Regions from separate parts of the Pseudarthrobacter cellobiosi genome, predicted to be linked through region 2. Evidence: riboswitches for the same ligand, from Rfam matches in the RefSeq annotation. Region 2 holds a riboswitch; the other holds the start of a gene.
What was found. A riboswitch is a leader RNA that binds a small molecule or an ion and turns the genes downstream of it on or off. The one in region 2 is predicted to bind cyclic di-AMP.
Positions count from the first base shown of each region.

Region 1: another riboswitch for cyclic di-AMP. It lies ahead of NG701_RS01980 (C40 family peptidase); the one in region 2 lies ahead of NG701_RS00765 (C40 family peptidase).

Region 1 is NZ_JAMXBK010000015.1:90,800-102,336, forward strand. It holds gene NG701_RS01945 (alpha-mannosidase) at 1-1,595, opposite strand, end outside; gene fdhD (formate dehydrogenase accessory sulfurtransferase FdhD) at 1,734-2,669, opposite strand; gene NG701_RS01955 (molybdopterin molybdotransferase MoeA) at 2,796-4,232, opposite strand; gene NG701_RS01960 (DUF6457 domain-containing protein) at 4,198-4,491, opposite strand; gene mobA (molybdenum cofactor guanylyltransferase) at 4,488-5,258, opposite strand; gene NG701_RS01970 (HNH endonuclease) at 5,318-5,818, opposite strand; gene NG701_RS01975 (C40 family peptidase) at 6,055-6,801, opposite strand; gene NG701_RS01980 (C40 family peptidase) at 6,974-7,648, opposite strand; cyclic di-AMP (ydaO/yuaA leader) riboswitch at 7,719-7,881, opposite strand; gene NG701_RS01985 (M23 family metallopeptidase) at 8,030-8,854, opposite strand; cyclic di-AMP (ydaO/yuaA leader) riboswitch at 8,858-9,076, opposite strand; gene NG701_RS01990 (iron-dependent transcriptional repressor DtxR) at 9,230-9,925, opposite strand; gene serC (phosphoserine transaminase) at 10,201-11,331, shown strand; gene NG701_RS02000 (MFS transporter) at 11,415-11,537, opposite strand, start outside.
Region 2 is NZ_JAMXBK010000013.1:6,505-18,041, forward strand. It holds gene NG701_RS00730 (succinic semialdehyde dehydrogenase) at 1-932, shown strand, start outside; gene NG701_RS00735 (GMC oxidoreductase) at 929-2,668, shown strand; gene NG701_RS00740 (MarR family winged helix-turn-helix transcriptional regulator) at 2,711-3,208, opposite strand; gene ribA (GTP cyclohydrolase II RibA) at 3,337-5,205, shown strand; gene NG701_RS00755 (dienelactone hydrolase family protein) at 5,279-6,253, shown strand; gene NG701_RS00760 (protein adenylyltransferase SelO) at 6,379-7,842, shown strand; gene NG701_RS00765 (C40 family peptidase) at 7,912-8,763, opposite strand; cyclic di-AMP (ydaO/yuaA leader) riboswitch at 8,767-8,936, opposite strand; gene NG701_RS00770 (aggregation-promoting factor C-terminal-like domain-containing protein) at 9,151-10,443, shown strand; gene NG701_RS00775 (cupin domain-containing protein) at 10,468-10,848, opposite strand; gene NG701_RS00780 (TraR/DksA family transcriptional regulator) at 10,991-11,353, shown strand; gene NG701_RS00785 (DNA alkylation repair protein) at 11,361-11,537, shown strand, end outside.

The DNA of each region.
Region 1 (11,537 bases), on a different contig from region 2:
TGGGCCTGGCTGGTGTACGTGCCGCGGTGGAGTTCCAAGTACATCTCCCCCACCCAGACGGGCAGGGAGGAATATTCCTCCTCCGCCTGGGTGAAGAAACTCTCGGCAGAACCCACACGGACTCTGGGCGAACCTTCAAGGTCTGCGGTGCGGCTGGCGGCAGCCAGCATTTCCCGCGTGGGCCCGCCGCCGCCGTCGCCGTAGCCGAACGGGACGAGCGAGGTGTTGCCGCGGCCGTGGTCACGGAAGTTCCGTTCGGCGTGCGCCAGTTCGCGTCCGCTGAGCTCGGCGTTGTAGGTGTCAACGGGCGGAAAGTGCGTGAACAGCCGGGTGCCGTCGATGCCCTCCCAGTTGAAGGTATGGTGCGGCATGCGGTTGACCTGGTTCCACGAGATCTTCTGCGTGAGGAACCAGCGGCTGCCCGCCGCCTTGACGATCTGCGGCAGGGCCGCGGAGTAGCCGAAGGAATCCGGGAGCCAGGCTTCGCGGCATTCGACGCCGAACTCGTCGAGGAAGAAGTTCTTGCCCTCAATGAACTGCCGGGCCATTGCCTCGCCGCCGGGCATGTTGGTGTCCGACTCCACCCACATGCCGCCCACCGGAACGAACTGCCCGGCCTTGGCCTTCTCCCGGATCCGGCCGAAAAGCTCGGGGTAGAACTCCTTCATCCAGGACAGCTGCTGGGCTGAGGAGCAGGAGAACACAAAGCCCGGATCCTCATCCATCAGGGCCACCACGTTGGAGAACGTCCGGGCACATTTGCGGATGGTTTCGCGCACCGGCCAGAGCCAGGCCGAATCGATGTGCGCGTGGCCCGTAGCCACCAATTGGTGGGCGGAAGCGTAGGCGGGCCTGGCCAGGACCTCGGCCAGGGTTGCCCGCCCGGCTGCGGCGGTGCCGGGGACGTCGTCGGGATCCATCTGGTCCATCATGCGCTCCAGCGCACGGAGGATTTCATGGCGCCGCGGCTGCTCCGGGGGGAGTTCGTGCATGAGCCCGGCGAGGGTCCAGATGTCCTGCTGGAGTTCCCAGACCGTCTGGTTGAGTTCGGCGATGGCGATCCTGCCCAGCCTGTACTGCGGCGCCGTGCCTGCCGTTGCCTTGTCCCCGTAGGGTGTGGCGGCGAAGGTCCAGCCCTGCGCCATGTCCGGGTTGGCGGCCGCTTCAACATAGAAGTCAACGGACATACCGCTGCCCAGGAGCTTCAGGGGAATGTACTGGTTGCGGGGCGAAATGGCCTTGATGATGGTGCCGTCCGGGCGCCAGGCGATTCCCTCGCACTGGAATCCGGGGGCTTCGTTGATGAAGCCAAGGTCCACCACGATTTCCACCGCGGTGTCCGGGCCGGTGCCCCAGGCCTCCGGGACGTCGCCCTGCAGGCGCAGCCACTTGGTGCCCCACGGCTGGCCCCAGGCGGCACCTTGTTCCTGCGGCGCGAAGTGATTCCGCAGGGCTTCCATCACTGACACAGGTTCGCCGGGCGCATCCCAGCTGCTCAGGTTTAGCGGAACGGTGCGGGCGTATACGGCGGGAATGATCCGCTCGCGGACAAACCGGTCCAGGCGGACTTCGGTGATCCGGCGGTCGTCATGCAATGTAAACCCTCTTAGGTGCTTGAACTGGAGTACTCGAATCCGGACCAAACGCGTCCAATCGATGGATAAAATCTACCGGCTAGTAGCTCAATAGCCAAGCGTCACCGGAAATCTTCGCCGAAGGTACTGGCGCCGTTTTTATCCCGGTACGTTCGCTTTTTCCTCCGCCGGGTCCTCGCCCGGAACCGTCGCGGGAACCGGCGAGGGAACCTGCGCGGCGGGCAGCGTAATCCTGCCCTGTCCGGCGTAAATATTCAGGCTGGTGCCCCGGCTGAATCCTGCCAGGGTCATGCCGCTGGCCTCGGCCAGCTCCACGGCCAGGCTCGACGGCGCACTCACCGCCGCCAGCACGGGAATGCCGGCCAACGCGGCTTTCTGGACGAGTTCAAACGACGCGCGGCCCGAGACCTGCAGGACCAGCCCGGCCAGCGGAAGCAACCGCTCCCGCAGGGCCCAGCCAACCACTTTGTCCACGGCGTTGTGGCGTCCCACATCCTCGCGGAGGCACAAGAGCTGTACGCCGCCGTCGTCCGTTATGCGGAAGAGGCCAGCGGCGTGCACTCCGCCGGTGACGTCAAAAACGTCCTGGGCTTCTCGGAGCCGGCCGGGCAGGGAAGCCAAAACGTCGGCCGGTACGGTCAACGGATCCGCCGCCGGGCTGAAATGGGAGGACTTGCGCACTGCCTTGATCGAGTCCGTGCCGCAGATACCGCAGGAACTCGAGGTGAAGACGTTTCGTCCCTTCGCCGGGAGTTCGACGTCGGGCCGCAGCTGGGCTTCCACCACGTTGAACGTCTGGACGCCGTTTTCGTCCTCGCCGGCGCAGAACCGCAACGACACCAGCTGCTCGGGAGCCCAGACGATCCCCTCGGACACCAGGAAGCCGGCCACCAGGTCGAAGTCGTCCCCGGGCGTCCGCATGGTCACCGAAAACGACAGCGCCCCGATCCGTATTTCCAGCGGCTCTTCGACCGCAAGGACGTCCTCGCGGTGGCGGACCGGGAATTCAAGGGCATTCGGCGAGCCATCCAGAACGTACTTGTGCACCTTGCGGCGCTGCGTCACCCGCCCCATCAGCGAACCGCCAGACTGTCTCGAAGGGCCCCGCGGACGTTCCGGACCTGCCGGCTGGGACTGTTCATAGGTCCATCATCGCACCACGGGCGAGCCTGTGGCGTACTGGGTCCAGCAGCCCGGCGCCTACCCAAGCAGGGCACTCCAGTCCACCGGGCCGGCGGGCTTCGCCGTGTCCTTACCTACCGCCCGGGTGGCTGCCTTGGCGGCGGGCCGGCCCTTGGGCTTGGTACCCGGCTGCTCGGGTGCGGGCACGGGCGGCCCCCACGGCAAGGCGAACGCCGGCACGGGTTCGCCAAGCTGCACGCCATGCGGCGGAACAACCATCACCCCATGTGCCGACGCCAGCCCGCGCATCATCCCCGGCCCCGTGTGCTTGGCCGGTGAGGCCATCCCGTACAGCAGGCGGAAGGGCATCAGCCTGGTCCGGCCCGGCTCCGGCTCGATGGTGGTGCCGCACGGGACCTCCTGCACCGGCGGCAGGGTGCCGTGGCCCAGCGCCGCCAGCAGCGGTTCGCCCACCGTGGACAGGGCCATCATGGCGGCCAGCGGGTTCCCGGGGAGCCCCAGGACAAAGCGCCCGTCGGGGAGCTCTGCCAGGACAGCCGGATGGCCGGGGCGCATGGCGATGCCGTCGATGACCAGCCGCCCGCCCAGTTCCGCCACGGCCCGGCGGAGGTGGTCGGTGTCCGAGCGGCCCGTACCGCCGGTGGTGATGACGACGTCGGCCGGCAGCGCGGAGGGGTCCGGCACCTCGAGCGGGAGGTCCGCCAGGCCGTCCAGCCACTCGGCATAGGAGTCGCCGATCCGTTCCTGGCCGCCGTTGATACCGCCAAGCATTTCCACGACGGCCGCGAGCTGCGGGCCGAAGGTGTCCCGGACCTGTCCGGGGACCGGCAACCCGTGCGCCACAACTTCGGAGCCGGTCAGCAGGAGTTTGACCACGGGCTTGCCCTGGACGAGCAGGTCATCGTGCCCAGCAAGCGCCGCGACCGCCAGATGGGCCGGGTTCAGTGTGACACCGGCCTTGACCAGCACCTCTCCCGCCGCTGCTTCCTCGCCGGCCCTGCGGATATGCTGGCCGTTCCCGGGTTCGCCGGGGCGGGCGGTGCCGCCGGTCATCAGCAGCGGCAGGCCGTCGTCGTCCGTTCCAAGCATGGCACTTTCGCTGCGTAGCACCGCTTTGGCGCCGGGCGGGATCAGTCCGCCGGTGACAATGGGGCTGGCCTGGTGGGGTGCCAGCCGCTGGCCGGCCTCCGCCACGATCCACGGGCCACCGCCGTTGACGGCCCATCCATCCATCGCAGACGAGGCGTAGTGGGGCATGTCGTGCAGCGCGGTGATGTCGCCGGCCAGGACCCTGCCCAGGGCCTGGCCCAGGGGAACCCGGCCCGGCGGAATCGGCGTGGCGATATCAAAAGCGGCTTTGCGCGCCTCATCCCAGGTGTGGGCAAGGTGCTTTGCCGGGGCTGTCTGCTGCTCGGGGATATCGGATTCGTCGCCGGGGGCGGTGGTCACTGAACGGGAGTCATTCGACGGGGGTCCCGGCGGATTCGGCGTCATAGTCAGCAGCCAGGGTGCGGGCACGGTCCATGGCAGCGGTCATGGCGGCGGCGTTCGTGGCCTGCCCTGCTCCCGCAGCCAGGCCGGCGGCGAAACCGGCAATAAAGGTGGTGAGCGGGGCGGCCGGGCGGACCACTGAGTGGGCTGCAACGCCGGCCAGCGACAGGATGGTGTTGACGTCGATCTGGACGTCCTCCAGTTCATACGCCTGGAGCAAGGACCTGCACCACTCTTCCAGCGTCTCTTCCTGGCTTTTCACGCTCTGCCTCCCAAATCGTCTGCGGCAGTGTTGCCCCGGAGCCCGGTTATGGGATCCGGACCGGCCACTCCAAGTGCGGCGGCATCGTCCCAGGTGTCCACGTCTGCCGTGGAGCCGGCCGGAACGGCGACAAGCTGCACGTCCAGACTAGCAAGGAGTGCCCTCACCGACCCGTTGATTAAGCGTCCCGTTCTTTCCAGTTCCGCCACGGAACGTTGTAGCGCGACTGTGCTATAAAAACCGACCAAAGGCTGGCGGCGGCCATCCTCCGAGACCGCCACCACGCCGTCCGGTCCCAAGCCTGCCGGCTGCCCTGCGGAGTGTCCCCCGGCGGCGGGTTCTCCGGCGGCAGGTCCTCCGGCGGCGGGTCCTCCGGCGCCCCGTGCCCGGGCACGCAGCGCAGCCTTCAGCGCCACCACCGCCTGCTCCACGTTGGGCATGTCGCAGGCCAGCACCAGCGTCAGCCCGGGGCGGCTGCCGCCCGCAGCAGCCAGGGCCGCGAGCCCGGCCGCAATAGCGGCCGCGGGTCCGCTAAACGGCGGTTCTTCGCGGCAGCGGAGAAATCCGGCAGGGATTTCCCCGGCCGGCACTTCGCCAGCGTCCGGACCAACCACAACGGCGGCCCGGGCTCCCCCGGCAGCGGCGGCGGAGCGGCGCAACAGGGAGTCGCCGTCGTACGTCAGACTCTGCTTGGGCACACCACCGAGCCGCGACGAACGGCCGCCGGCGAGGATGACGGCATCGAAGTCGAGGGGGTCAGCGTCCACCCTCCCAGCTTAACCGTGCGGGCTGGAATACCCCGCGGGGCTGGAACAAGGCGGCCCGTTCAGGCGGCCCGTTCAGGCAGCAGGAACGGATCCCAGGCCGGAGTGGGCTTCTCAAGTTCTTTGATCTGCCAGATGGTGCCATGCGGCGGTTCCGGAACAAACCTGAGCTTCCAACCCATTTCAGCCGGCGTATGGTCGCCCTTGGTGTTGTTGCACCGGAGGCACGCGGCCACCAGGTTCTCCCAGGAGTCGGCGCCGCCACGTGATTTGGGCTGCACATGGTCGATGGTGTGGGCACCTTTGCCGCAATACGCGCACCGGTGACCGTCCCGCCGCAGGACTCCGCGGCGGCTGACCGCGGTGCCCTGGTTGTATCTGGGGCGGATGTAGCGGTTCAGAAGAATCACGGACGGGCGGCCCAGGATCTCCTGCGGTCCCACTACAGGGTCATCGCCCTCGGCAATAACACTGGCCTTGCCCGTGAGCACAAGCACCAGCGCCCGGCGGAAGGTGACTACCGCCAGCGGTTCATATCCAGCATTCAGAACGAGAGTGCGCATGCACGTACCTCTTTGTGGCCGCACCCGTCAGGGGCACGAGGGCCGGCTGCCCCCGGCATATCCGGGCTATGGATCGACACCACAAGAGTAAACAAAGAATCCCGGGATCAGCTAATCGCAGAAGCGGCCGCCGTCACGTGTCGAATTCGTGCACCTCACCGGATCAGGCCAGCAGCCCTGAAACAGCAAAGGACCCCAGCCGTGAGGCAGGGGTCCCTTGAAGGCTGACTTTGGTGCTAGGACACGCGGATGTAAACGGGGCCGGAGCCGACATTGGCGCTGAACACAACGGTCTGGTTGCCGTTGTAGCCCCCGTGCACGGCCTGGCCGTTGCCAGCGTAGACGGCAATGTGGGCAACGCCCGCGCCGCCGTCGGCGTAGTACAACAGATCGCCGGGCTGGGCCTCGGCGGCGCTCACGGTTTGACCGAGGGACAGGTAGCCTGCGGGCCAGTCGCGGAAGTTGATCCCCACGGCAGCCAGCGAGTTGGTGACCAGCATGGTGCAGTCCTGGCTGACACCGAGTTGTGCGTAGGCAGCGGAGAGGATGGCAGCACCCTTGCCGCTTGCGGAGACCGGCGCCTTCGGAGCGGCCGGTGTTGCCGACGCTACCTTGATGGTGGCCGCGGCCTTGGCCGGAGCCGGAGCTTCAACAACAGGTGCGGGAGCCTCAACCGGAGCCGGCGTGGTGGTCACTGCGGGCTTCTCGTAGGAGATGGCAATGGTGGAAGCAGCCGAAATGATGGCCGGGGCGGAAACCTCAGCTTCAAGGTTCGAAGCGGATGCAGCTTCACGCTGGATGCCGGTGTCAGCCGCGTTCGCAGCGATACCACTGGTCAGGACAAGGCCGGAAGCAGCAGCGATAACCGCAGCCTGACGGCCCATGCCGCCGGCGTTGTCGCCGACAGCCTTGGCAATGACAGCCAGCGAGTTGGTCTTGGCGACCTCGGCGCGGTGCCGTGCAACAGTTGCACGTGTAGTCATTAATTTTCTCTCTTTCGTTTTCCTCAGGACCGCGTGGGCAGCCCAAGGGCTTTGGACGCGCCGGCATCTTGGGGGTACGCCGGCACGCCCCGAACGGGGATTTAGCGAAGAGTTTCTCGTGAAGAAACGGTTCCGGCAGCACAGGGCTGCAGGAACTACTGGACTGCAGGAACTACGGGGCCATCGTGAAGAACGCGGAGGAGCCCGTGGATGCCACCGAGTGGAGCAGCGTGCCCTGTGACGGATTCAGTGCGCTGATCATCATGCCGTTGCCGACGTAAATGCCAACGTGGGCGCCGCCATTCTGCATGACCAGGTCACCGGAGGCCGGTGTGGCCGTGGGCCGCATGGCTGTCCAGGCATTGGTGCGGGGAATGCTGATGCCTGCCTGGGCGTAGACCCACTGCGTGAAGCCTGAGCAGTCCCAGCCATTGGGAGTGGTGCCGCCCCAGAGGTAGGGGTTGCCGATACCGGTGTAGGCAAGTGCTGCCAGACCCGAAGCGGCGGCGGAGGAGACAGTGTCAGCGAGCTTGGAGGCCGCAGCCTCGGTTGCGGCACCACCCTGAGTCCCGGTTTCGGAGGCCGTGGACTGCGCACGGACCGTCTCAACCTTCGGCGCCGGCGTCGTCTTGATGACGGGGCGTTCGAAGGAAACGGTAGCCGTGGGCGCGGCAGTTACGGCAAGTGCCGTCTGCGCGGAACCGGACTCGGTAGAGGCGGAAACGCCGGCGGTGGTGTCCGCGGCGTTGGCCGGAAGCCCCATGCTCAGGATCAGACCTGATGCAGCTGCGATAACAGCAGCCTGGCGACCTACGGTCCCGGCATTGGCACTGACGGCCTTGGACACGGAGCCCAAGGGGTTGGTGCGAACCGGTTGTGCGCGGTGACGCGCAGAAGTATGGCGTGAAGACACGAAGGTAGCCTCTCCCAATGCCTGCGAGGTGAGCTGTCGGATTCGGATGGGAGTCACCCGGCCGCGCTGCTTCACAGTGGAAGCTTTGCGACTTAACCCCAAGGCCTTCAGAATCGAAGACCAAAATTGGTTCCCCCGCCCCTGCCAGACGATGTCATGCGAACGGACCTTGAGCGGTGGCAGAGCTAGGCAATCCACTCAAGAACGTCAACTTCGGAAAAGTTGACGCGCTTTAGACGTTACAGGAGTTCCGAGCCAATGTCACATTCAGGTCACGGCACGTCGCCGCGATTCGAGAGTTCGCCATCACTTGGGTCAGAGCCAGCCGGTGGGGTCAACGACTTCGCCGTTGACCTGGACCTCGAAGTGGAGGTGGCAGCCCGTGGACGCGCCCGTGGTGCCACTGAGGGCAACCACGTCGCCGCGGCTGACCGTCTGGCCTACCTTGACGCTGGCGGAGGAGAGGTGGTTGTACGTGGTTTCAAGGCCGTTGCCGTGATCCACCACCACGCGGTTGCCGCCGCCGTACTGGTGCCAGCCGACGAACGTCACGGTGCCGCTGGCAGCAGCCAGGACGGAGGTTCCGCACTGTGCCACGAAGTCCTGGCCACGGTGGAAGTCTCCGGCGCCGCCGGTAATGGGGCTGACCCGGAATCCGAACGGAGAGACTGTAGCCAGCTGGGCCAGCGGCGAGCCGAGGCTTCCGGCAGAGGCCGCGCGGGTAATGGATCCCGCGGACTGTGCGCTCAGCAGCTGCTTCAGCTTGCCGTCGGGATCACCCTGGGTCACCACGGACGAGCGGCTGAAATCAATTTGGGCGGCGGCTTCGGCGGTAACTTCGGGCTGCGGAGCAGCGGAAACGGCCGACGCGGCCTGGCCGGGTGCCGGAGTGGCCATCACGGGGCCGGTTACGGGAACCGTCACGGTGAGAGCCAGGCCTGTTGCTGCCAAGGCGATGCCGGCCTTCTGGCCGAGGCCACTGGCAGCGGCGAAATCCGTCATCTGCCGGAAGGGACCCCGGCGGCGGCGCGCTTCCCGCTGTGGGTCGCGGGGCCTCTCCGCGGTGAAATCCTCGGCCACTCTGGGCGCCGAGGCGGGACCCACCGCACGGCGGCGGCCCCTGGAGTATTGCGTGGTCAAGAATGTTCCTCTCTGGATAGCCTGCGAAGTTAGCTGTCGGATTCGGGTCAGAGAGTTCAAAGACCCGGTCCGCCGTGACAAGCACTTGGCGCAGAGATATCCCGTGAGGATCCTTCGCTGGAAGAGGCTTGCTGCTGACGGACTTCACCCCAAGGCAGTCTTACGACTGCCGGTTGTGGTTCCCCCGCCTCTGCCAGTTGGTGACTGATGCACCTGATCCGCTGGCAGAGCTCGGCTCCGGATCAGGTAACGCTTTTGTATCGACGCTGAGTTCCAACTATAAGTGATTAACCTGGACAGTAACAATTCCGTTATCTTTGCGGAACCGGGGGTCACTGCGCTATGGGGCGGCCCCACAGGCGGACCGCCTTCCCGTCAACGGACGGAAACGAAGACGTGGGATGCCACTTCCGGGGGCAGCTCGAGCGCCCCTTCGATTCCCGGAACCCGCACGGAAATGTACTCCCCCACGCGCTCTAGGGACACCGAGGCACCGGGCCTGATCCCGCCTTCATCCAGCTGGACCAACAGCTCAGGTTCCACCTGGATGGGCTCAGCCAGCCGGCTGACTGTCACGTTCGACGCCGGCCCGTAGCCTTGCATCGCATCAAGGAGATTAATCACATCGGCGTCAGGGAGCGCGGGTGCCGGCCCGCCCAGGGCGGCCAGCCCTGGGATGGGGTTGCCGTACGGAGACTCGGTCGGGTGGTTGAGCAATTCGTAGATGCGCTGCTCTACGCGTTCGCTCATCACGTGCTCCCAGCGGCATGCTTCATCGTGGACATAGGCCCAGTCCAGGCCAATCACATCCGCCAGGAGCCGTTCCGCGAGCCTGTGCTTGCGCATCACTTCCGTAGCGCGTTTCCGCCCGGCTTCCGTGAGCTCCAGGTGACGGTCTCCGGAGACCACGACCAGTCCGTCGCGTTCCATCCGGCCGATGGTTTGGGACACCGTGGGTCCGGAATGCCGCAGCCGTTCGGCGATGCGTGCACGAAGAGCAACGATGTTCTCTTCTTCAAGCTCCAAAATGGTCCGAAGATACATCTCCGTAGTATCGATCAGATCCGTCATCCAGCTCAGCTCCTCGAGCGCAGTACCTTGCGTTGTCCCACCGTATCGCGTCCAGCAGCGGCGAGGTCCGGTAAAAAGCTTAGCCTATTTTGAATTTGTCTGGATAATCCCCGGGCGGGGACGAACGGTCTCATTGGCCGGACTATGACGGCGCCGGTTCCCGCCCAATCAAGGGGTTCAGGCAGAATATAGGAGGTCCTTATGCAGTCACCGCCGACTACCGGCCAACCCACCGCCCGGACGTGAGGCACGTCCATGCCGAAATTGGAGCCCCCGTGAGCGAAACCAGCATCACTATTCCTGCCGACCTCCTGCCAAAAGATGGACGGTTCGGCGCAGGACCCTCCAAGGTCAGGCCGGAGCAGCTCGAAGCGCTCTCAGCGGCGTCCAAGACCATCCTGGGCACCTCCCACCGCCAGGCTCCGGTCAAGAACCTCGTGGGCTCCGTCCGTGAAGGCCTCAGCCAGTTCTTCCGCGCCCCCGAAGGCTACGAAGTGGTCCTCGGCGTCGGCGGCTCCACCGCTTTCTGGGACGTCGCCAGCTTCGGCCTGGTGGAAAAGAAGGCCCAGCACCTGTCCTTCGGCGAGTTCGGCTCCAAGTTCGCCTCAGCCACCAACAAGGCCCCGTTCCTGGACGCCTCCTCCATCATCAAGTCCGAGCCCGGCGCCCGCCCGGTATCGGCCGCCGAGGCAGGCGTGGATGTCTACGCCTGGCCGCAGAACGAAACCTCCACCGGTGTCGCGGCTCCGGTCAAGCGCGTGGCGGGCGCCGACGCCGGTTCCCTGGTCCTGGTGGACGCCACCTCCGCAGCCGGCGGCCTGGACGTGGACGTCTCCGAGGCCGACGTCTATTACTTCGCCCCGCAGAAGAACTTCGCGTCCGACGGCGGCCTGTGGCTGGGCCTCTTCTCCCCCGCCGCGCTGGAACGCGCCGCCCAAATCAAGGCCAGCGGCCGCTGGATCCCGGACTTCCTGGACCTCCAGACCGCCATCGACAACTCCAGGCTGAACCAGACCTACAACACGCCGTCGCTCTCCACGCTGGTGACCCTCGACGCGCAGGTGCAGTGGCTGAACGCCAACGGCGGCCTGGACTTCGCGTCCGCCCGCACGGCTGACTCCGCCGGCCGGATCTACTCCTGGGCCGAGGCCTCCGAGTACGCGACCCCGTTTGTGGCCAAAGCGGAGGACCGTTCCAACGTCATCGCCACCATCGACTTCGACGACTCGATCGACGCCGCCGCGATCGCCAAGGTCCTGCGCGCCAACGGCATCGTGGACACCGAGCCGTACCGCAAGCTGGGCCGCAACCAGCTCCGGATCGCCACATTTGTGGCCATCGAGCCGGCCGACGTCTCCGCGCTGCTGGCAAGCATCGACTACGTGGTGGGCGAGCTGCGCAAGTAGCGCACCCGCGCGAACGGACACTTGGGGCCCAGATACCGGGACCCCAAGTGTCCGTTCGCACTGTTTTGTGGTGACGCCAGTTGTCAGTGTCCGACGGCGTCGTCCGGGTTTTCGTCCCGGGCGGCGCCGTTTGCGTTGTCCCCCGGTTGTTGGACGCCCAGATGGGAGACGACGCCGAAGTACCGCAGGCCGCGGGCCCGCCGGTT
Region 2 (11,537 bases):
TCGAGGTGGTCCTTGGCGACCGCCGCATCGGCCAGGCCGTCCTGGACCGGGCCGACTACGCCGGCTTCACCGGCTCGACGCCAGTGGGCCGCAAGGTGGCCGAATCCCTTGCCGGCCGGCTCGTTGGCTACTCCCTCGAGCTCGGCGGGAAAAACGGTGTGTACATCGCCGACGACGCCGACCTCGACAAGGCCGTGACCGGAACCATCCGCACCTGCTTCGCATCGGCGGGACAGCTGTGCATGTCGGCAGAGCGGGTCATCGTGCACGAGAAGGTGGCGGACGCCTTCACCGCAAAGCTCATCGCCGCGGTGGAGGCCATGAAGGTCGGCACAGCGCTCGACTACGGCAATGACATGGGCTCGCTCGCTTCGGCTTCCCAGCTTGAGACAGTCTCGGCCCACGTTGAGGATGCGAGGAAGCACGGCGCCACAGTCCTCACCGGCGGCAGGCACCGCCCGGACCTCGGCCCATATGTGTACGAGCCCACCCTGCTGACCGGTGTTACCGAGTCGATGCTGTGCCGGAACGAGGAGACGTTCGGTCCCGTTGTGGCGATCTACCGCGTGGCGGACGATGCCGAGGCCATCCAGCTCATCAACGACACCGAGTTCGGCCTGCACGGCAACGTGTTCACGGGCAGTGTCCGCCACGGCCGGGAGCTTGCGGCCAGGATCCGAACGGGCACCGTGAGTATCAATGACTCCTACACCGTCGCCTGGGGCAGCACCGGCTCGCCCATGGGCGGCATGAAAGCCTCCGGGGTGGGCCGCCGCCACGGCTCCGAGGGCATCCTGCGCTTCACCGAGAGCCAGACTGTGACGGCCCAGCACCTGCTGCCGTTCGGGCCCGCGTTCGGAATGTCCGACGGCGACCACTCCAGAATGCTGACTTTTCTCCTGCGCGCGCTCAAGGCAGCGGGAAAGAAGTGACCGCCCAGGACAGCGGCCCGGCCGTTGACCACGATGTCGTTGTCATCGGCTCCGGTTTCGGCGGCTCGGTCGCAGCGCTGCGCCTCGCCGAGAAGGGCTACGACGTGCACGTGCTTGAGGCCGGCCGCAGGTTCGAGGACGGAGACTTCGCCAAGACATCGTGGAACCTCCGCAAGTACCTCTGGGCCCCGAAATTTGGCTGCTTCGGCGTCCAGCGCGTCCACAAGCTCCCGGACGCACTGATCCTGGCGGGCGCCGGCGTCGGCGGTGGCTCCCTCAACTATGCGAACACGCTCTACATCCCTCCGGCGCCGTTCTTCCAGGACAAGCAGTGGGGCCACATCACGGACTGGCAGGACGAGCTTGCGCCGCATTACCGGATGGCCCAGTCGATGTTGGGGGTGGTGACCAACCCGTGCGAGGGCCCGGTGGAGCAGCTGATGCGCGCTGCCGCGGACGAGCTCGGCGTTGGGCACACGTTCAAGAAGGCGCCCACCGGCGTGTTTTTCGGCATGCCGGGTGTCCGGGTCCCGGACCCATACTTCGGCGGCGCCGGCCCCGAACGCACCGGCTGCACGGAGTGCGGCAACTGCATGGTGGGCTGCCGCGTGGGCGCAAAGAACACCCTGACGAAGAACTACCTGGGCCTGGCCGAAAAGATCGGCGTGCGCGTGACGCCGCTGCGCACCGTCGCCGCCGTACGCCCGCTCACCGACGCCGAAGCGCCGGCATACGAGATCGTCACCGAGCGCACGGGGGCCTGGACCAGGCGGGGCAAGGACCGGCAGGTTCTCACCGCCAGGCACGTGGTTTTTGCGGCCGGTACCTGGGGGACGCAGTCGCTTCTTCACGAGATGCGCGACGGCGGGCAACTGCCCGGGCTCTCGGACAGCCTGGGGGTTCTCACCCGGACCAACTCCGAGGCGCTTCTGGGCGCCATGACGTCGCATCGCCCACCCAAAGGCATGGACCTCACCAAGGGTGTCGCCATCACCGCCTCGTTCCACCCGGACGAAGACACCCATATCGAAAACGTCCGCTACGGCAAGGGCTCCAATGCGATGGGGGCCCTCTCGACGCTGGCGGTGCCGGGTGATGGGCGGATGCCACGGTGGGTGCGGTTCATCGGCGTCGCGCTCAAGAACCCGCTGGCGATCCCAAGCATCGAGCCGACCCCCTGGAAGTTTAGCGAGCGCACCATCATCGGCCTCGTTATGCAGACCCGGGACAACTCGCTTACCGTCTCGGGCAAACGGCGGCTCTTCGGCGGCCGCCAGCTGACCTCCCGACAGGGGCACGGCGAGCCCAACCCGACCTACATCGAGCCGGGCCACCGGGCGATGGGCGTCATCGCACGGCTCCTGCAGGAGCGTGGCGGGCGCAGGACCTACGCCGGAGCGACGTTGGGGGAGATCTTCGACGTGCCGCTCACCGCCCACTTCCTCGGCGGCGCCTGCATCAGCGACAGCCCGGACAGCGGTGTCATCGACCCCTACCACCGGGTCTGGGGCTACCCTGGCATGCACATCGTCGACGGTGCAGCGATCTCGGCCAACCTCGGCGTTAATCCGTCGCTGTCGATCACGGCCCAGGCGGAACGCGCGTTCTCGCTCTGGCCCAACAAGGGAGAGGCGGACCCTCGCCCGGCGCCGGGCGAGGCCTATGTGCGCCTGGATCCAGTGGCGCCGCTGCGCCCGGCCGTAACGACCTTCACGCACCAGAGTGCGCGGGTCTGACGACCGTATTCCGTCTGACCGTCCGAAGGCGCCCTGCTAATTTCAGAGTGGGGCGCTTCCGCGCAGGCAGCGGTCCTCTGGGTCAATGGCGCCCATGATGCGTTTGCCGATGCTCCCCAGCTGGCGCGACTGTGCCTTCGTGAGGGGATCGAACACAAGCGCTCGGACTGCCTCCACGTGCCCCGGGGCGGTTTGGGTGATTTTCGTCCAGCCCTCGTCGGTGAGCGTGGCCAGCGTGATGCGTCCGTCGGAAGGATCCGTAGAGCGTTGCACCCAGCCCCGCTTTTCAAGCCGGCTCACCACCTGGGACAGCCGGGGGAGTCCGGACTCGGTAAAGCCCGCCAAATCACTCATCCGGCGTGTGCGGGCCGGAGCTTCAGACAGGCCGGCCAGGACCATGTACTCGAAGTGGCTCATCCCAGCGTCGTGCTGCAGTTGGGCGTCCAGGGCGGCGGGAAGCTTCATAATCACAGCGACCAGCGTCAGCCAGACGTCGCGTTCCTCGCCGTTCAGCCATCGCGGTTCCTCGGCACGTTCCATAGGGTGAGTCTACGCGCTTTACTTCATGAATGAAGTTTTATGTCGCTCAAATCACTTGCATCGTGAAGTAATGATCGGTACCATTTACTTCAACATTCAAGTACTGCCAGACTTCCTGAGGAGCCCAGATGACCGTCATGTCCGAGACCGTCGCGCGGCCATTCGAACAACCGGCCACCGTGCGCAGCCAGGTCACCGTCCCACTTCGCTTCCCTGACGGCTTCGCGGCCACAGCCGAGATCATGACCTTCCATGGACTGGCCGACGGTAAGGAGCACCTGTTGCTCGCCCTCGGCGAATGGGAGCAGACGCTCCTGGACCAGGGCCCGGAAGGTACAGCGCCGTTGGTCCGGCTGCACAGTGAATGCCTCACGGGCGACGTGTTCGGCAGCGAGCGCTGCGACTGCGGACCCCAGCTGCGCGAGGCAGTCGAGGAGATTGCCGCCGTCGGGGGCTTCCTGCTGTACCTGCGGCAGGAGGGGCGCGGCATCGGCCTGTACTCCAAGCTCGACGCGTACGCCCTGCAGGACAACGGACTCGACACCTACGAAGCCAACGTGGCCCTGGGCCGCGGCGAGGACGAGCGGGACTACAGCGCCGCAGCCCAGATGCTCGGCGCGCTTGGCGCGGGCCGGATCCGCCTCCTCACCAACAACCCGGACAAAGTAGGGCAGCTGACGGACCTCGGCGTTGACGTCTCGGAGCAGGTCCCCACCGGAGTGCACCTCTCGGCGGCCAATCACCGCTACCTGGCCGCGAAACGCAGCCATACAGCGCACACCATCGAGCTTCCGGCCGAGATCCTGCCGGCGGATTTCCTTCCGGCCGTGATCATTCCTTCCCATGACGAGCTGCTGTCCCGGGTGGATGCCCTCGTTCCCCGGCTGCGGGACCGCGCCGCGGAGACCGAGGAGATCCGCCGCATCCCGGAAGCCACCATGGCTGAACTGAAGGCAGCAGGGGTGTTCCAGATGCTTGCACCGAAGGCCGTGGGCGGCTTCGGCATGGGGCTGGAAACCTACGTGGAGGTGGTTCGCCGCCTTGCCCAGGGATGTGTCTCCACGGCCTGGAGCGTGGGGCACTTGGTGGAACACGTGTGGATGCTGGCCCGCTGGCCGCAGGAAGCCCAGGATGAAGTCTTCGCCAACGGGCCGGCCCCCTTGGCTGCCGCCACCGGTGCCCCTCCCGGTAAAGCAGAGAAGGTTCCCGGCGGTTACACCGTCTCGGGCCGATGGAGCTTCGCCTCCGGCATCATGCACTCCGAGTGGGCGCTCCTGGCCGTGCAGCACGGCGAGGTCCGCCTGCAGTGCCTGGTACCGGTGTCCGATCTTGACCTCCTGGACGTCTGGCACACGGCCGGCCTGCGGGGGACCGGGAGCAACGATCTCCGCGCGGAGAACCTCTTTGTCCCGGCGCACCGTGCCCTGGAATGGAATCTCCTGGCCGTCGCTGACAATCCCGGCAGTCGCATCCACCCGGATCCGAGCATCCACACCCCCATGGCCACGTTCCTGAACATGGTTGCCCCGGCCGCCGCTTTGGGGGCTGCTGAGCACGCCATCGAGGTGTTCCAAGACTTGATGATGGTGCGTAAGGTCAAGCAGACAACGCAGGCGCGGCAGGCGGATTCGCCGCTCGCGCAGGCCCGGTTCTCGCAGGCCTACGGGCAGGTGGCCACCGCGCGGCTGCACTGGCAGGAAGCTGTCCGGGTGGTGGCCGCCTCCTTCGATCGCCGGCCTGCGGCTTTCACCGATGAGGAGCGGGCGCGGTACCGGCTTTCGCTGGGTCTCAGCGGCGCGGCGTCGGCCGAGGCTGTCCGCCTCATCCTGACGGGATCCGGCGGGAGTGTGCACCGGCTGACGCACCCGCTCCAGCGGATCCAGCGCGATGTCAATGTACTGCTCAACCACGCCTCGCTGACCATGGATCCCATTCTGGAACAGGCAGGCCGCGGACTTCTCGACCTCGGGTTGTCCATCCCGGCCGAGCAGTTCTGACCGGGCGCATGGGACCCCTTGCAGGTCTGCCCGCTTCGGAGAAGGATATGAGCCTCACTCGAGGAGGCCAGCCATGGTCCAGCTTGGAAAGTTTGAGCGGTACCTGATCGAGGAATTCTTCGACGACTACCGCGCCGGCGCAATGACCCACCGCACCTTTACCCGCAGGGTCGCATTCATCACTGGAAGCATGGCGGCGGCATCGGGCGCGATGCTGCTCGTTGGATGCACACCCGAGGAAGTCCCACGCAGCACCGACCCCATGCCCACACCCACCCCGTCATCGACGGCGGGCACCGGCACCGCTTCTGCCGGTGCTGTTCCGGGGGCCAAAAGTCCGCTCTCGGTCCCGGAGGGCGCCGGGGGGCTTACGACGGCGACCGTCCGGTTCGCTGCCGACGGAACCGATATCAGCGGTTACCTCGCCCGGCCCGACTCCGGGGCAGCCGGCCCGGCGGTGCTGGTCTGCCACGAGAACCGCGGGCTGACCCCTCACATCCAGGATGTTGCCCGGCGCTTTGCCAAGGCCGGGTATGCGGCGTTGGCCCTTGACCTGCTGAGTAGGGAGGGAGGCACCGCCAGCCTTGACTCGGACGCCGTGTCGGGTGCACTGACCAGCGCCGGGGCCCCACGCCATGTTGCAGACTTCGCCGCCGCCTTCGACTACCTTCAGGGCCAGGACTTCGTGGACTCCGGACGCATCGCGATGAATGGGTACTGTTTCGGCGGCGGCATTACCTGGCAGGCGGCAACTGAGCTGGCCGGGCTCAAGGCCACCGCCGCGTTCTATGGGCCGGCGCCGGACCTGAACAAGGTGCCGGCCATCAAGGCGGCGGCGTTCGGCGTGTATGCAGAACGTGACCAGCGGATCACCGGTGCCATGCCGGCCCTCCGGGATGCCCTGGACGCCACCACCGTGACGCATCAGCTCACCGTTTACCCCGGCGTGGACCATGCCTTCCACAACGACACCGGCGAGCGCTACAACGAAACCCAGGCCGCGGCTGCCTGGAACGACACCCTCGCCTGGTTCGGACAGCACGTCTGAGGGGTGACGCCAGTACGTCGGATCTGAGTAGCGCTATCTGACGTTTTGAGCCTCCAGAACGACAGATAGCGCTACTCAGTTGGGAGGGCGGGGCACTCACCCGCGGCCGCGGGTAGTCTTGAAGGATGAGCACCGCAATCCCACTAACGCTCACCTTCGGCGGGCGTTTCGCCCGCGAACTCGAGGAGTTGGCGGTTCCCTGGCAGGCAGAGGAAGCGCCAGACCCGCAGCTGCTGGTCCTGAACGAGCCGTTGGCCAGCGAACTGGGCCTGGACCCGTCCTCGCTGCGGACGCCCGACGGGACGCGGTTGCTGATCGGCAACCAGATTCCTGAAGGTGCCACACCGGTGGCCCAGGCCTATGCGGGCCACCAGTTCGGCGGTTACTCACCCCTGCTCGGCGACGGTCGGGCCCTCCTGCTGGGTGAGGTCACGGACATCCACGGGCAGCTTCGGGACATCCACCTCAAGGGCTCCGGCCGGACACCGTTCGCCCGCGCGGGTGACGGGCTCGCCGTCGTCGGTCCCATGCTGCGCGAGTACGTCGTCAGCGAAGCCATGCATGCCATGGGCATCCCCACCACGAGGTCCCTCGCCGTGGTGGCCACGGGCCGGCCCGTCCGCCGCGAAACCATGCTGCCCGGAGCCGTGCTCACCCGGGTGGCCAGCAGCCATCTGCGCGTCGGCAGCTTCCAGTTCGCCCGTGTCAACGGCGAGACGGACCTTCTGCGCCGTCTGGCCGATCATGCCATCAGCCGCCATTACCCGGACGTGGCGCTCGCCGAAAAACCCTATCTCGCGTTCTTCGATGCGGTCATAGCCGCCCAGGCGTCCCTGGTGGTGCAATGGATGCTGGCGGGCTTCGTCCATGGCGTGATGAACACCGACAACATGACCATCTCCGGCGAGACCATCGACTATGGTCCGTGTGCGTTTATGGACGCCTTCAACCCCGGTTCGGTCTACAGCTCCATCGACGCTGACGGACGCTACGCCTACGCCAACCAGCCGGTCATTGCCGAATGGAACCTCACCCGGCTCGCCGAAGCACTCCTGCCCCTGCTCCATGAAGACCAAGACCAGGCCATTGCGCTCGCCGTTGAATCCCTCGGCGCCTTCCGCACGCTGTACAGCGCTGCTTGGTCAGCCGGCATGAAGTCCAAGCTTGGGCTGCGCGCGGACACGCACGACGACGTCGCGTCGCCGATCGTGGACGGCGTGCTGGGCCTGCTTCAGGAAGGCCAAGTGGACTACACGTCCTTCTTCCGGAGCCTCGGCTCGGCAGCCCGCGGCACGCCGGAGACTGCGCGGGCCAAGTTCGCGGACCCGGCAGCCTTCGACGCCTGGGCGGCACAGTGGCTGGCACTGGCGCCGGACGCGGACCTGATGGAGCGGGTCAACCCCGTCTACATCCCCAGGAACCACCTGGTTGAAGAGGCCCTTGACGCTGCTAGCGCAGGCGACCTGGACCCCTTCAACCGCCTGATGGACGTCCTGGCCGATCCGTACACGCAGCGCCCCGGGCTGGAACGCTACGCCGGCCCCGCCCCTGAAGACTTCGGGAGCTACCGGACCTTCTGCGGGACCTGAGCGAACACCAGGGATGGACGACGGCGGCGCGCGGCTGGGTGCCGCCCGCCGCCGTCGAGCATGGTCGGATCACGCTACGCGGACGAAGGACACTCCGGAGAGCCAGCTGATGGAGTGCACTTCGGTTTTGTAGCCGTCCACCCCGCCACTGACTACCTGGCCGTTGCCGGCGTAGACGCCCACATGGCCGGCCGTGATGACCAGATCCCCTGGTGCCGGTGTGCCCACCACTGAGCCGTACTGGTAGAACTGGCCGGGAGCCAGATCACCAACGCTCTTACCCACCGAGCGCAGCGCCTTCTCCACCATGGCGGTGCAGTCCTGCTGGACGCCAAGCTGGGAGTTGGCGGAAGCCAGGATGGCCGCGCCGAGCGAGCTGGCCGGAGCCTGGGCCGCCGGTGCGGACGTTGAGGCCAGCTGGATACCGGTGTTGGTGGGGGAGGCCGGGGCCGCCGCGACCTTCGCCGCGGGAGCCGGTGCGGTGTAGCCGGCACCGGGGATCCGGATCTGGTCGCCGGGGTAGATGACGCTGGTCAGTGAGAGTCCATTGGCGGCAAGGACGTCGTTGAGCGGGACGCCGTTGGTGGCGGAAATCTGGCCCAGCGTGTCGCCTGAAACGACCGTGTGGACGTTGGCCACGGCCGGTGCCGGAGCAGCAGCGGCCTGAACAGTGGCGGCCGGGGCCGCCACCGCTGCACTTGTTTGGGCCTGGGCGTTGGCAGTACCGGCATCACCAGGGCCGTGGACGCCGGCCTGCGCCGGGGCGCCGATGCTGAACAGCAGGCCTGATGCAGCAACAGCCACCAGCGCCGGCCGACCAAACGTCAGTGCGTGCGCTTTGGCCGTGGACGACAGGCCGACAGGGACGGTAGAGCGGGCAGGAACCACACGATGGCGTGCGGAAGCGGAATTCTTGGACACGGTTGATCGCCTCTCCCATGCCTGCGGGGTGAGCTGTCGGGTTCGGGTCGGAGTTACCCGGCCGGTGGCGCCGCCGCACGGGACGGGAGCGATACCGACTTAACCCCAAGGCTTCGAAAAGCCGTGGAAACGTGGTTCCCCCGTCCCTGCCAGCTGGAAAGCGACTGGATCCCGGTCAGCGGCAGGGCTCGGCATACTGGCGGGAATGGTCCGGCTTGAGCCGGGCTACCGCTTGACCATAACTTCTGCTCGGCAGCAATGTCACATTCCGGTAACGGAATGTAGGCGTGGAATCCACCCGCATTTCAGTGCGGTTTCCCGGCTCTCCGGTAACGATGTTGCAGGTCAACCCCCGTAATCCGTATATGCCCGGTAAGCTCACCAACTATGTCCCGGATTGTTCAAAAAATGCGGCTGCCCGCCCTCGCCGGCATGCTGGCGGTCGCCCTGGTGGGGTCGGTAGCGCAGCTTCCCTCACATGCCGCCGACGACGCGCCGCCCGGCGGCTATCCCTCGTGGCAGGACGTGCAGAACGCCAAGCAAAGCGAGGCCGGCAAAGCGGCAGAGGTCACCAGGATCAATGGGCTGCTGGGCGGGCTCCAGACCGAAGCGGAGGCGCTGGGCGATGCGGCCGTGACGTCCGCCGCGGAGTATGCCCTTGCCGAAGCGGCGCTTCAGGCCGCCACTTCCACTGTGGATGCACTGACCGCCCAGACCGCACGCGCCGCGGCCGAACTGGGACAGTACAAGAAGGAAATCGGGTCTCTTGCGGCGCAGTCGTATAAGACCGGTGGCACAAACATGGGTTTCTTCGTTGCCCTCGACGCCGTGCAGAACAACAGCATCCAAGGCCTGAATATCGTCCAGATCGTCAGCGATAAGACTGCCGCCCTGGTGAACAAATCCGCAGCCGCCGAACGCATTTCCCGCGCCCTGGCCGATCAGGAGCAGGCAGCCAGGGCCGAGCGCGAGCGCCTGTCCGGCGAAGCCAGAACCAAGCTCGATGCCGCCCAATCCGCCCAGCAGGCCATGTCCCGGCAGATCGCGGAGCAGCAGGAGCACGGCCAGGAACTGACCGCGCAGTTGGCCTCCCTCAAGGGCACCACCGCTGCCGTGGAGGGTGAGTTCCGGCAGGGCCAGGTGGCGTTGGCTGCGTACGAAACGGCGCAGGCCGCCAAGCGGGCGGCGGCGCAGGAACAGGCACGCCAACAGGCGGAGGCGGCAGCCAAGGCAGCTGCCCTGGCCGCTGCGCAGAAACCGGCTCCGGCCCCGCCTGCCGTACCGGGAGTACCCGCCCCCGCTCCTGTCCCGAGCCCGACGCCGGCCCCGCCGCCCGTCGTCGTCGTGCCTTCCGTGCCGGGCGGCGCTGTCAACGACCCCGCCGGCGCCAAGAGCTACGCGGCCGGGCAGCTGGCGGCCTACGGCTGGGGCCAGGACCAGTTTCCGTGCCTGGCGTCGCTGTGGACCAAGGAGTCCAACTGGCTGACCACCGCGACCAACCCCTATTCGGGCGCATACGGGATCGCCCAGTCGCTGCCGGCCAGCAAGTATGCCAGCGCGGGCAGCGACTGGCTCACGAGCTACCGGACCCAGGTCAATTGGGGACTGTCGTATATAGCGGACCGCTACGGGTCACCGTGCGGCGCGTGGAACCATTCAGTGGCCAACAACTGGTACTGACCTGCCGGGGGGACGGCAGCCGGGTCACGTTCCTGGGGCTTTGGCGAATTCCGCGGCGCTGAGGAATTCAATGCCGACGAAGGCTTCTTCACCGTCCACCCAGGCGTCATGCCCCGGTGGAATGGTGTAGGAATCTCCGGCACTGATGTTGATCCGGTTGCCATCGGTGGTCTCGACATTGAGGGCTCCGGAAACGCAGAATCCCACATGGTTGTTCTGGCAGGACTCGGTCTGGACCACCGGCTTGATGCAGTCCGACCAGCGCCAGCCGGGATTGAACGTGAACCGGCCAACGGTGTAGTCACCCAGGTTGACGACGTCCACTTCCGTCTTCTCCGGCCGGCGCTTCTCATCCGGTGTGTTGTGGGACTTGACTGCCAACTCGGTGACGATGTTTGTAGGCATGGCACGCAGACTTTCTCTGTGGAGTTTGTGTCCATCAGCTGTCTGTCCCTTGCTGCCAGACGGCATCTGAGGCGCTTACGATTGCCAGCATCCTCCGACTGGCCGCGCTTGTCGAGACCCCCAAAACCACTAGGCTTTTCCCATGCCAGATTTTGAACGGTTCCGGGTCCTGCTGGAGGAAGAGCGCGCCCGGAAACTCGCGCTTCTTCCCGCCCTCCGCGCGGACATCTCTTCGGCCAATGCTGCGCGCCAGGATTCCAACGTGGATGACGAGCACGACCCCGAGGGATCCACCATTGCATTCGAGCTGTCGCAGGCATCGGCGCTCCTGCAGCAGAGCAGTTCGGGCCTCGAACAGGTGGACGCGGCCCTGGCGCGGATTGCGGCGGGCACTTACGGTACGTGCGACGTGTGCGGGGATCCCATCGCGGAGGGACGCCTCGAAGCACGCCCGTCAACGCCGTTCTGCATACTTCACGCCGCTGCCGGCCGGCTGGGACGGTAACTGCGCCGTGAACGAACGTGTGCAGGAGGCTGCCGGCTTCATCGACGCCACCCTGCAGAATGAGGGCGCCTGGTACCGGGCGGAAGACGTGGAGTCCCGGGTGGGCGGGGTACTTGGGTCCTACGGATCGTCGGTGGGAGCCGTACGCGGCACCGTCCGCGACGCTGGCACGAAGTTCAAGGAC